DNA from 2 places in the Catenuloplanes niger genome. Region 1 is predicted to be linked to the other one. Evidence: riboswitches for the same ligand, from Rfam matches in the RefSeq annotation. Region 1 holds a riboswitch; the other holds the start of a gene.
What was found. A riboswitch is a leader RNA that binds a small molecule or an ion and turns the genes downstream of it on or off. The one in region 1 is predicted to bind thiamine pyrophosphate.
Positions count from the first base shown of each region.

Region 2: linked by a shared signal. The riboswitch ahead of J2S44_RS11045 (ECF transporter S component) and the one ahead of J2S44_RS15520 (thiamine phosphate synthase) in region 1 are both predicted to bind thiamine pyrophosphate.

Region 1 is NZ_JAVDYC010000001.1:3,576,292-3,580,848, reverse strand. Features, by position in the region: gene J2S44_RS15525 (ABC-F family ATP-binding cassette domain-containing protein) at 19-1,671, shown strand; TPP riboswitch at 1,802-1,914, shown strand; gene J2S44_RS15520 (thiamine phosphate synthase) at 1,910-2,647, shown strand; gene thiO (glycine oxidase ThiO) at 2,644-3,873, shown strand; gene thiS (sulfur carrier protein ThiS) at 3,864-4,058, shown strand; gene J2S44_RS15505 (thiazole synthase) at 4,064-4,557, shown strand, end outside.
Region 2 is NZ_JAVDYC010000001.1:2,550,063-2,554,619, forward strand. Features, by position in the region: gene J2S44_RS11025 (AAC(3) family N-acetyltransferase) at 1-774, opposite strand, end outside; gene J2S44_RS11030 (alpha/beta fold hydrolase) at 771-1,613, opposite strand; gene J2S44_RS11035 (TIGR03943 family putative permease subunit) at 1,574-2,302, opposite strand; gene J2S44_RS11040 (permease) at 2,299-3,240, opposite strand; TPP riboswitch at 3,393-3,502, shown strand; gene J2S44_RS11045 (ECF transporter S component) at 3,578-4,165, shown strand; gene J2S44_RS11050 (ABC transporter ATP-binding protein) at 4,166-4,557, shown strand, end outside.

The sequences.
Region 1 (4,557 bases):
ATCGGCCATCATCCGGCCGTGGGATATGTGGACGTGGCCGGAGTCGGACATACGCTGGCGGACGGGCGGGTGCTGTTCGAGGATGTCTCGTTCCGCGTCGGCGAGGGTGCCAAGATCGCGTTGGTCGGGCCGAACGGCGCCGGTAAGACGACCCTGCTGCGCATGATCGCCGGCGATCTGGCCGTGCGGCAGGGCAGCATCGCGCGGGTCGGTGGCCTGGGCGTGATGCGGCAGTTCATCGGCATGATCGCGGACGAGACCACGCTCGGCTCCCTCGCGCTCTCGCTCTCCCCGCCCGCGCTGCGGGACGCCGGCGCGCGCCTGGCCGCGGCCGAGGCCGCGATGCACCGGGCGGAGAGCGAGAAGACCCAGATGGGGTACGCGACGGCGCTCGCCGCGTGGGGTGAGGCCGGTGGGTACGACGCGGAGGTCACGTTCGACACCGCCAGCGTCGCCGCGCTCAAGCTGCCCTGGGACCGTGTCCGGGACCGGCCGGTGGCCACGCTCTCCGGCGGCCAGCAGAAGCGGTTCGCGCTGGAGCTGCTGCTCCGCGGCACCGACGAGGTGCTGCTGCTGGACGAGCCGGACAACTTCCTGGACGTGCCCGGCAAGCGTTGGCTGGAGGCGCGGCTGCGGGAGTCCGGCAAGTCCGTGCTCTACGTGTCGCACGACCGCGAACTGCTCGCCCAGACCGCGGACCGGGTGGTGGCGGTCGAGGGCGGTGGCGCGTGGACGCACCCGGGCGGGTTCGCCAGCTGGCACGCCGCGCGCGGCGCCCGGCACGAGCGGATGGAGGAGGCGCGCCGGCGTTGGGACGAGGAGCACGTCAAGCTGCGCGAACTGGTCCTCACGCTGAAGAACAAGGCTGCGTTCAACGACGGGCTGGCGTCGCGTTACCAGGCGGCGCAGACCCGGTTGCGCAAGTTCGAGGAGGCCGGGGCGCCGCCGCTGCCGCCGAAGGACCAGGAGATCGCGATGCGGCTCGGCGGCGGGCGCACCGGTAAGCGCGCGATCGTGTGCGAGCAGCTGGAGATGGAGGGGCTGACGTACCCGTTCGACCTGGAGGTCTGGTACGGCGACCGGGTCGCCGTGCTCGGTGCGAACGGCACCGGCAAGTCGCACTTCCTGCGGTTGCTCGCGCGCGGCGGCACCGACCCGGAGCCGGACGCCAAGCCGATCTCCGGCGTGGTCCTGGAGCCGGTCGCACACGAGGGTGTGGCCCGGCTCGGCGCGCGCGTGCGCCCCGGTCACTTCTCGCAGACGCACGACCGTCCGGAGCTGCGCGACCGTACGCTGGTCGAGATCCTCTGGCGCGGTGACGAGCACCGCTCCGGAATGGACCGGCACGGCGCGATGCGGGTGCTGAACCGGTACGAGCTGGCCGCGCAGGGCGACCAGGTCTTCGGCACGCTCTCCGGCGGCCAGCAGGCACGCTTCCTGGTGCTGCTGCTGGAGCTGTCCGGGGCCACGCTGCTGCTGCTCGACGAGCCGACCGACAACCTCGACCTGGCCTCAGCCGAGGCGCTGGAGGAGGGCCTGATGGCCTTCGACGGTACGGTCCTGGCCGTCACGCACGACCGCTGGTTCACCCGGTCCTTCGACCGGTTCATCCTGTTCCAGGGGGACGGCGAGGTCGTCGAGACGCCGGAGCCGGTCTGGGACGTGGCCTGATCGGACACTCGCACGGAGACGTCCGCGCGCGTGATCATGAACCAGCGCGCGCGGTGAGGCAAGGGTGATGAGCGCTGTGTCACGGGGCTTTACGTCTGCGTAATCGTCGGCGTATGGTCGGCGACGAACACAACAACCCCACGGGAGTCCGGTGCACCGGGCTGAGAGGGGGGCTGCCGCAGCCCCCGACCGTCGAACCTGATCCGGATCATGCCGGCGCAGGGAGGATGTGGACGATGTGGACGCAACCCTAGGACGACTGCATCTCATCACCGACACCCGGCTCGGGCGCGACCCGATCGGCTGTGTGCGGGCCGCGCTGGCGGCGCACGCGGCGGCCGGTGCCGACGTCCGGGCCGTCACCGGGCCGCTCGTCGTGCAGGTGCGGGTCGAGGACGACGCCACCGATCTGGACGCCTACCACCTGGCCGTCCGGGTCCGTGAGCTGTGCGCGGCGGCCGGCGCGACCTGCCTGATCAACGACCGGCTGCACGTGGCGCTCGCGGTGGCCGCGGACGGCGGGCACGTGGGTGCGCTGGACCTTCCGGTCGCGGCGGCGCGCCGGGTGCTCGGGCCGGGCGCGATCCTCGGTGCCACCGCGCGGACCGCCGGCGTCGCGCGGACCGCGGTCGCGGACGGAGCGTCCTACCTGGGCGTCGGGCCCTGCTACGCGACGACCACGAAGGACGGGCTGCCCGCACCGCTCGGGCCGGCCGGCCTGGCGGCGGTCACCGGCGCGGTGCTGGTGCCGGTGGTCGCGATCGCGGGCGTCACCGCGGCCCGGGTGACGGAGGTCCTCGCGGCCGGCGCACACGGCGTGGCCGTGGTGGGCGCGGTCAGCGGCGCGGCCGACCCCGGGCGTGCGGTGACGGAGCTGCTGCGGGAACTCGCCGGCGCCACGAAGCGGGAGCACCGAATCGGGGACGAGCGGGGGCACCGGGCCGACGGCGAGCCGGCGCGGGACGGTGTGCGATGAGCGGGCAGCGGCGGGCCGGCCGGGCCGAGATCGGCATCGTGGGCGGCGGGCCGATCGGGCTGTCGATCGCCTGGTCCTGCGCCCGGCGCGGCCACGACGTCGCGGTCTACGACGACGCCACGCCGACGACGCCGACCCCGGTCACGCCGGACCGGGCCGGCCACGTCACGCCCGGGACCGCCGGTGACCACGCGACGGCCACGGCCGGTGGCACGGCGGCCGACATCGACGGACGAGCGGCGGTCGGCGGGGTGAACGGGGCCTGGGAGGTGGCGGCCGGGATGCTGGCGCCGATCGGGGAGGCCTACTTCGGTGAGGCCGAGCTGACCGGGCTGCTGGTGGACTCGGCCGCGCGCTGGCCGGCCTTCGCCGCGGAGCTGGAGGCGGCGGCCGGGACCGACGTCGGGTACCGGGCCGAGGGCACGCTGGCGGTGGCGCTGACCGCGGACGATCTGGCGGTCGCGACCAGGCTCATCACGTACCAGCGCGATCTGGGTCTTGCCGTTGATCCGCTGACGCCGTCGGCGATGCGCGCGCACGAGCCGGTGCTGAGCCCCCGGGTACGCGGCGGCGCGCTGATCTCCGGGGATCACCAGGTCGATCCGCGCCGGCTGACCGTGGCGCTGCGGATCGCGGCCGCCCGGGCCGGCGTGCGGTTCGTCCGCCGGCGGGTCGCGGACGTGTCCGAGGTGTACGCGGACCGGGTGGTGGTCGCGGCCGGATGCGGCACGGCGGCGCTGACCGGCCTGCCGGTGCGGCCGGTGCGTGGCGAGGTGCTGCGGCTGCGCGCACCGCACCGGGAGCCCGGCTTCACGCACGTGATCAGGGGGTACGCGGACGGCCGCGAGGTCTACCTGGTGCCGCGGCGTGACGGCGAGGTGGTGGTCGGCGCGACCGCGCACGAGCGGGCGGACGACGACGTGACCGCGGGCGCGGTGCTGCACCTGCTGCGCGCGGCGACCGACCTGATCCCGGAGATCGAGGAGTACGCACTGGTCGAGGCGCAGTCCGGCGCGCGGCCGGGCTCGCCGGACAACCGGCCGATCCTGGGGCATTGGACGGCGGGGAGCCGGGAGGTCGTGGTGGCGGCCGGTCACTACCGGCACGGGATCCTGCTGACCCCGGTCACCGCGGACCTGATCACGGCGCTGCTGCTGGACGGCACGGCGCCGCCCGAGGCGTTCGCGGCGGCGCGATTCACGGAACGGAGGACGGCGTGCGCGTGACGGTGAACGGTGACGAGCGTGACCTGGCGGGCACGGTCGCGGACGCGGTGGCGGAACTGACCGGCGCGCATCGGGGCGTGGCGGTCGCGGTCAACGGTGAGGTGGTGCCGCGCGGGCGGTGGGCGGAGACGCCGCTGTCCGACGGGGACCGCATCGAGGTGCTGAGCGCGGCGCAGGGCGGGTGAGGACGATGGACTTCGTGGTGGGCGGCGAGCGGTTCGGCTCGCGGCTGATCCTGGGTACCGGTGGCGCGGCCAATCTGGACGTGCTGGAACGGGCGATCAAGGCGTCCGGCACCGAGATGGTGACGGTCGCGTTACGCCGGATAAATGCGCAGAAATCATCGGACGGGCTGCTGGACGTGGTGGCCCGGACCGGCGTGCGGCTGCTGCCGAACACGGCCGGCTGCCGGACCGCGGCGGAGGCGGTGAAGCTGGCGCACCTGGCCCGCGAAGCCTTCGACACCGCGTGGATCAAGCTGGAGGTGATCGGTGACGAGCGCACGCTGCTGCCGGACGGCGTCGAGCTGGTGCCGGCCGCGGAACGCCTGGTCGCGGACGGGTTCACGGTCCTGCCGTACACGAACGACGACCCGATCCTGGCCCGTCGCCTCGCGGACGCGGGCTGCGCGGCCGTGATGCCGGCCGGCTCGCCGATCGGCTCCGGCCTGGGCATCGGCAACCC
Region 2 (4,557 bases), 1.0 Mb from region 1:
CAGCGGCAGCCAGCGGGCCGCGAAGCCGACCGCGGCCGGCATCGCCACGCGCGTGCCGGTGCCGGTTCCCACGCTTCCGGTGTGGACCGGTACGAACTCGGGCAGATCCGCGCCGATCAGTTCGAAGTCGGACGCGTCGAACGCCACGTCCTCCCAGGTCACCCACGCGCGACCGCCGTCCGGCCCGCGCACCGCGCCGCCCTCGGTGTGCCGGGGCGCCCGGCCCCAGCGGTACTCGGCCAGGTGGAACGACGTGCACGTGTCCCAGCCCGTGCCGAGCATCACGATGTCCGCGTCGAGCCGGTGCAGCCGGCCGAGCGGGGACGTCTCGCCCAGCCCGTCGCCGAGCGAGTGCCCCTCGGTGATCTCCGCCGCGTGCGGCCCGAGCGCGGCGAACGACACCTGCGGGTGGTCGCTGCGCCGCGCGCCCGGCCAGGTGCGGACCTGCTCGGCGACCGCGCCCATGGCCCGGCCGGGTGTGCGGGCCGGGTCGAACGCGGGCGTCTCCGCGCGGATCACGTCCCACCACTCGACCGGCACCGGCGGGTCGACCCAGCGGGCCGGGTCGGAGTTGACCGGGGTGTGCGTGGGCACCACCAGCGTGCCGTCCGGGCCGAGCACGTCGCGCAGCGCCAGCACCACCGCCTCCGCGCCGCCGCACACCCAGCCGATCGCGCGCAACGAGCTGTGCACCAGCACGACGCCGCCGGGCCGGACGCCCAGCGCGGCCAGATCCGCGGCCAGCGAGGAGCGGGTCGGCGGGAGGAGACTCACCCGGTGACGATACCGGCCCGGGAGAGGATCTCGTCGGCCAACCGGTCCGGAACGCGCTCCGGCACCCAGTGGTCGACACCGGCCAGCTCCACGAACCGGTAGTCGGCGGTCACGTACCGCGCGGTGCGCTCCGCCCCGGCGCGGCCGAGCGCGGGATCGCCGTCGCTCCAGACCAGCGTGGTCGGCACCTCGATCGGGCCGGTCCGCGCCGAGGACGGTGCGCGGTACCAGTTCAGCGCCGCGGTCAGCGCGCCGCGCTCCCGCATCCGGGACACGTAGCGGTCGGCACGCGCACCGATCAGCATCTTCCGCAGCGCCCGGCCACGGAACGCGAGCAGCACCGCCTCGGCCAGGAACCGGCGCCGGAACAGCAGAATGTACGACGACCGGCGGCGCTGGTCACGGTCGTTGCGCAACGCCCAGCCCATCGCGCGCGGGTGCGGCACGGAGACCGCGGTCAGCGACCGCACCCGGTCCGGATGCGCCCCGGCCAGCGCCCAGGCGACGAACGCGCCCCAGTCGTGCCCGCAGACGTGCGCGGAGGCCAGGCCCAGCGCGTCCAGCACCGCGACCGCGTCCGCAACCAGCTCCTCGACCGTGTAGGCGGCCGCGCCGGACGGTCGCGCGCCCGGCGAGTAGCCGCGCTGGTCCAATGCGTACGTCCGCATCCCGGCCGCGTGCAGGTGCGGTGTCACCAGCTCCCACTCCGCGCTGTGCTGCGGGAAGCCGTGCAGCAGCAGGATCGGCTCGCCGTCCGCCGGACCGCCGGCGAGGACGTCGAACGTGAGGCCGCGGGCGGCTACTCGTACTGCTGCTTGGGTGCCGGGATCTCCTGCCACGTCTCGACCTCCAGGTAGGGCACCGTGGCCTCGTTGACCGGATCCTTCGCGGTCTTCGCGGTGTAGGAACCGGTGACCTCGATCCATGTGTCCGAGGGTACGGCGGTCGGCACGTTTCCGCTCAGCCCGACCTTGATCGGCCGGCCGTCCGCGGCGCAGCAGCTGAGGATCATACGGGCCAGCATGGGCTGCCCGTCCGGGCCCTGCGTGACGAAGCCGGTGAGCAGCAGCCGCCGGTCGGTCAGCGACTTGCCCTCGTCGAAGACGGCCCGGGACGCGTAGTCCAGCATGGTGACCTCGACCGGGTCGCCCTCGGGCAGCGCCGGATAGTCGGACTCGGCCTGCTGCCCGGCGAGCGCGCTGCCGGACTGCCCGGCCGCGTAGGCGCCGAGCGCGGGCGGCGCGACCAGCAGCAGCCCGAGCACCGGCAGGATCAGCAGCCAGCCGACGCGCGGCTCGTGGTGCTTGTGCCCGTGGCCGTCGTCCGGTTCGTGGTCGTGCTCGCCCGCCGGGTTGCGCAGGTCGTACCAGAGCGTCATCACGCCGGCCGCGATCAGCAGCAGCGCCGAGGCGATCAGGAACGGCTGGAGGATCTCCTTGACGTAGCGGAGATAGAGATCGCCGATCGACGCCTTGAGGATCGCGCCACCGAACAGCAGCATGATCACCGCTTGTGCCTGACGGTTCACAGCAGCACCATCCCCACACCGGTCGCCACCAGCACCGCCGTCACGAACGTGGCCGGCGCGAACCGGGTGGCGAAGCGGCGCCCGAAGACGCCGATCTGCATCGAGATCAGTTTCAGGTCGACCATCGGGCCGACCACCAGGAACACCAGCCGCGACGTGAGCGAGAACTGGGAGAGCGAGGCGGCCACGAACGCGTCCGCCTCGGAGCAGATGGAGAGCAGCACGGCGAGCACGGCCAGCGCGAGCACGGCCAGCACCGGCTGCTCCGCGAGGCTCTGCAGCCAGGCCTCCGGCACCACCACGTTGATCGTGGCGGCGGCCGCGGCGCCGATCACCAGGAAGCCGCCCGCGTGCACGATGTCGTGCCGGGTGGCGGCCCAGAACGCCTGCATCTTCGAGACGCCGTCGAGGTCGGGCCGGTGCGGCAGCTTGATCCAGTCGGCCTTGCCGAGGCGCAGCCAGAGCCAGCCCATCAGCATCGCCACGATCAGGCTGGCGAGCGCGCGGCCCACCACCATCTCCGGATTGTTCGGGAACGCGACCGCGGTGGCGATCAGCACGATCGGGTTGATCGCGGGCGCGGCCAGCAGGAACGCGAGCGCGGCGGCCGGCGTGACACCGCGGCGGATCAGCGACCCGGCGATCGGCACGGACCCGCACTCGCAGCCGGGCAGCACCACACCGGCCGCGCTGGCGACCGGGACCGCCAGCGCCGGGTGCTTCGGCAGCGCGCGCGCCCAGAACGAGCGCGGCACGAAGACCGCGATCACGGCGGAGAGCAGCACGCCGAAGACCAGGAACGGCACCGCCTGCACCATCACGGAGACGAACACCGTGGTCCAGGTCTGCAGGACCGGCGCGGAGATCAGGCCGCCCAGCGGGTTGCGGAAGATCACCAGGAGCACCAGCAGCACGGCCAGCACCTCGACCGACCCGATCCGGCCGCCGAACGGTTTGCGCCGCGGCGGTTTCTGATCGGGCGGTGGCGGTGCCGACCAGTCGATCCCGTCGCCCGAGAAGGTCTGCGTCACGTCGACAACCCTAGCGGGAACCGGCCGGTCACCCTGAGGTAGCGTCAGCGAGACAACTTCATATCCGACAGGGGAGCGCACAGCGCTGAGAGTGCGGCGGGCGACGCCGCAGACCCTCAACCACCTGATCTGGGTAATGCCAGCGCAGGGAGTTCGGTCTTCCACTCCATCGCCGCGCCACGGGTCCGTCCGCCGGACCCGTGGCGCGCGTCTTCCCCCCATCGTGTTCAGGGGGCAATTCATCATGAGCAACACCTCACACAGGTGGCGCACCGTCGACATCGTCGTCGCCTCGGTGATCGCCGCCGCGTTCGGCGTGGTCTTCTGGGCCTGGGGCCTGGTGTGGGGCGGCACCGAGGCCGCCTTCGCGTTCTTCCCGCCCGCGCAGGCGGTGCTCTACGGCGTCTGGCTGGTCCCGGGCGTGCTGGCCGGGCTGATCATCCGCAAGCCCGGCGCCGCACTCTACGCGGAGACGCTCGCCGCGATCATCTCCGCGCTGCTCGGCAACACCTGGGGCACCACGGTCATCCCGCAGGGCCTGGTCCAGGGCCTCGGCGCGGAGCTGGCGTTCCTCGCGGTCGGCTACCGCTCGTTCCGGCTGCCGGTCGCGGTGCTGTCCGGGCTGCTGGCCGGGCTCGCGGCCGCGCTCTGGGACACGTTCGCCTACTACGCGGCGACCGAGCTGGTCGGGTTTCGGATCCCGATGATCGTGATCACCGTGCTGAGCGCGGGCGTGATCGCCGGGGCCGGTTCCTGGGTCCTGGCCCGGGCGCTGGCCGCGACCGGGGTCCTCGACCGGTTCCCCGCCGGGCGGGACCGGAGCCGGGTCTAGATGCGCGCCGACGTCCGGGGTTTCGGGTGGCGGTTCGCCGGCCGGCGGGACTGGGCCGTGCGCGGCCTGGACCTGACCGTCGAGGCCGGCGAACGCGTACTGCTGCTCGGTGCCTCGGGCGCCGGCAAGTCCACGCTGCTGGCCGCGCTGGCCGGGCTGCTGCCGGAGGACTCCGGCGAGTCCGAGGGCGTGGTCGAGGCGCAGCGTGCCGCGCTGCTCTTCCAGGACCCGCAGACCCAGCTGGTGATGAGCCGCAGCGGCGACGACGTGGCGTTCGGCCTGGAGAACCTGGGCGTCCCCGGCCCGGAGATCTGGCCCCGGGTGGACCGCGCGCTCGACCTGGCCGGTTTCCCGTACGGCCGCGACCGGCCGACCGCCGCGCTCTCCGGCGG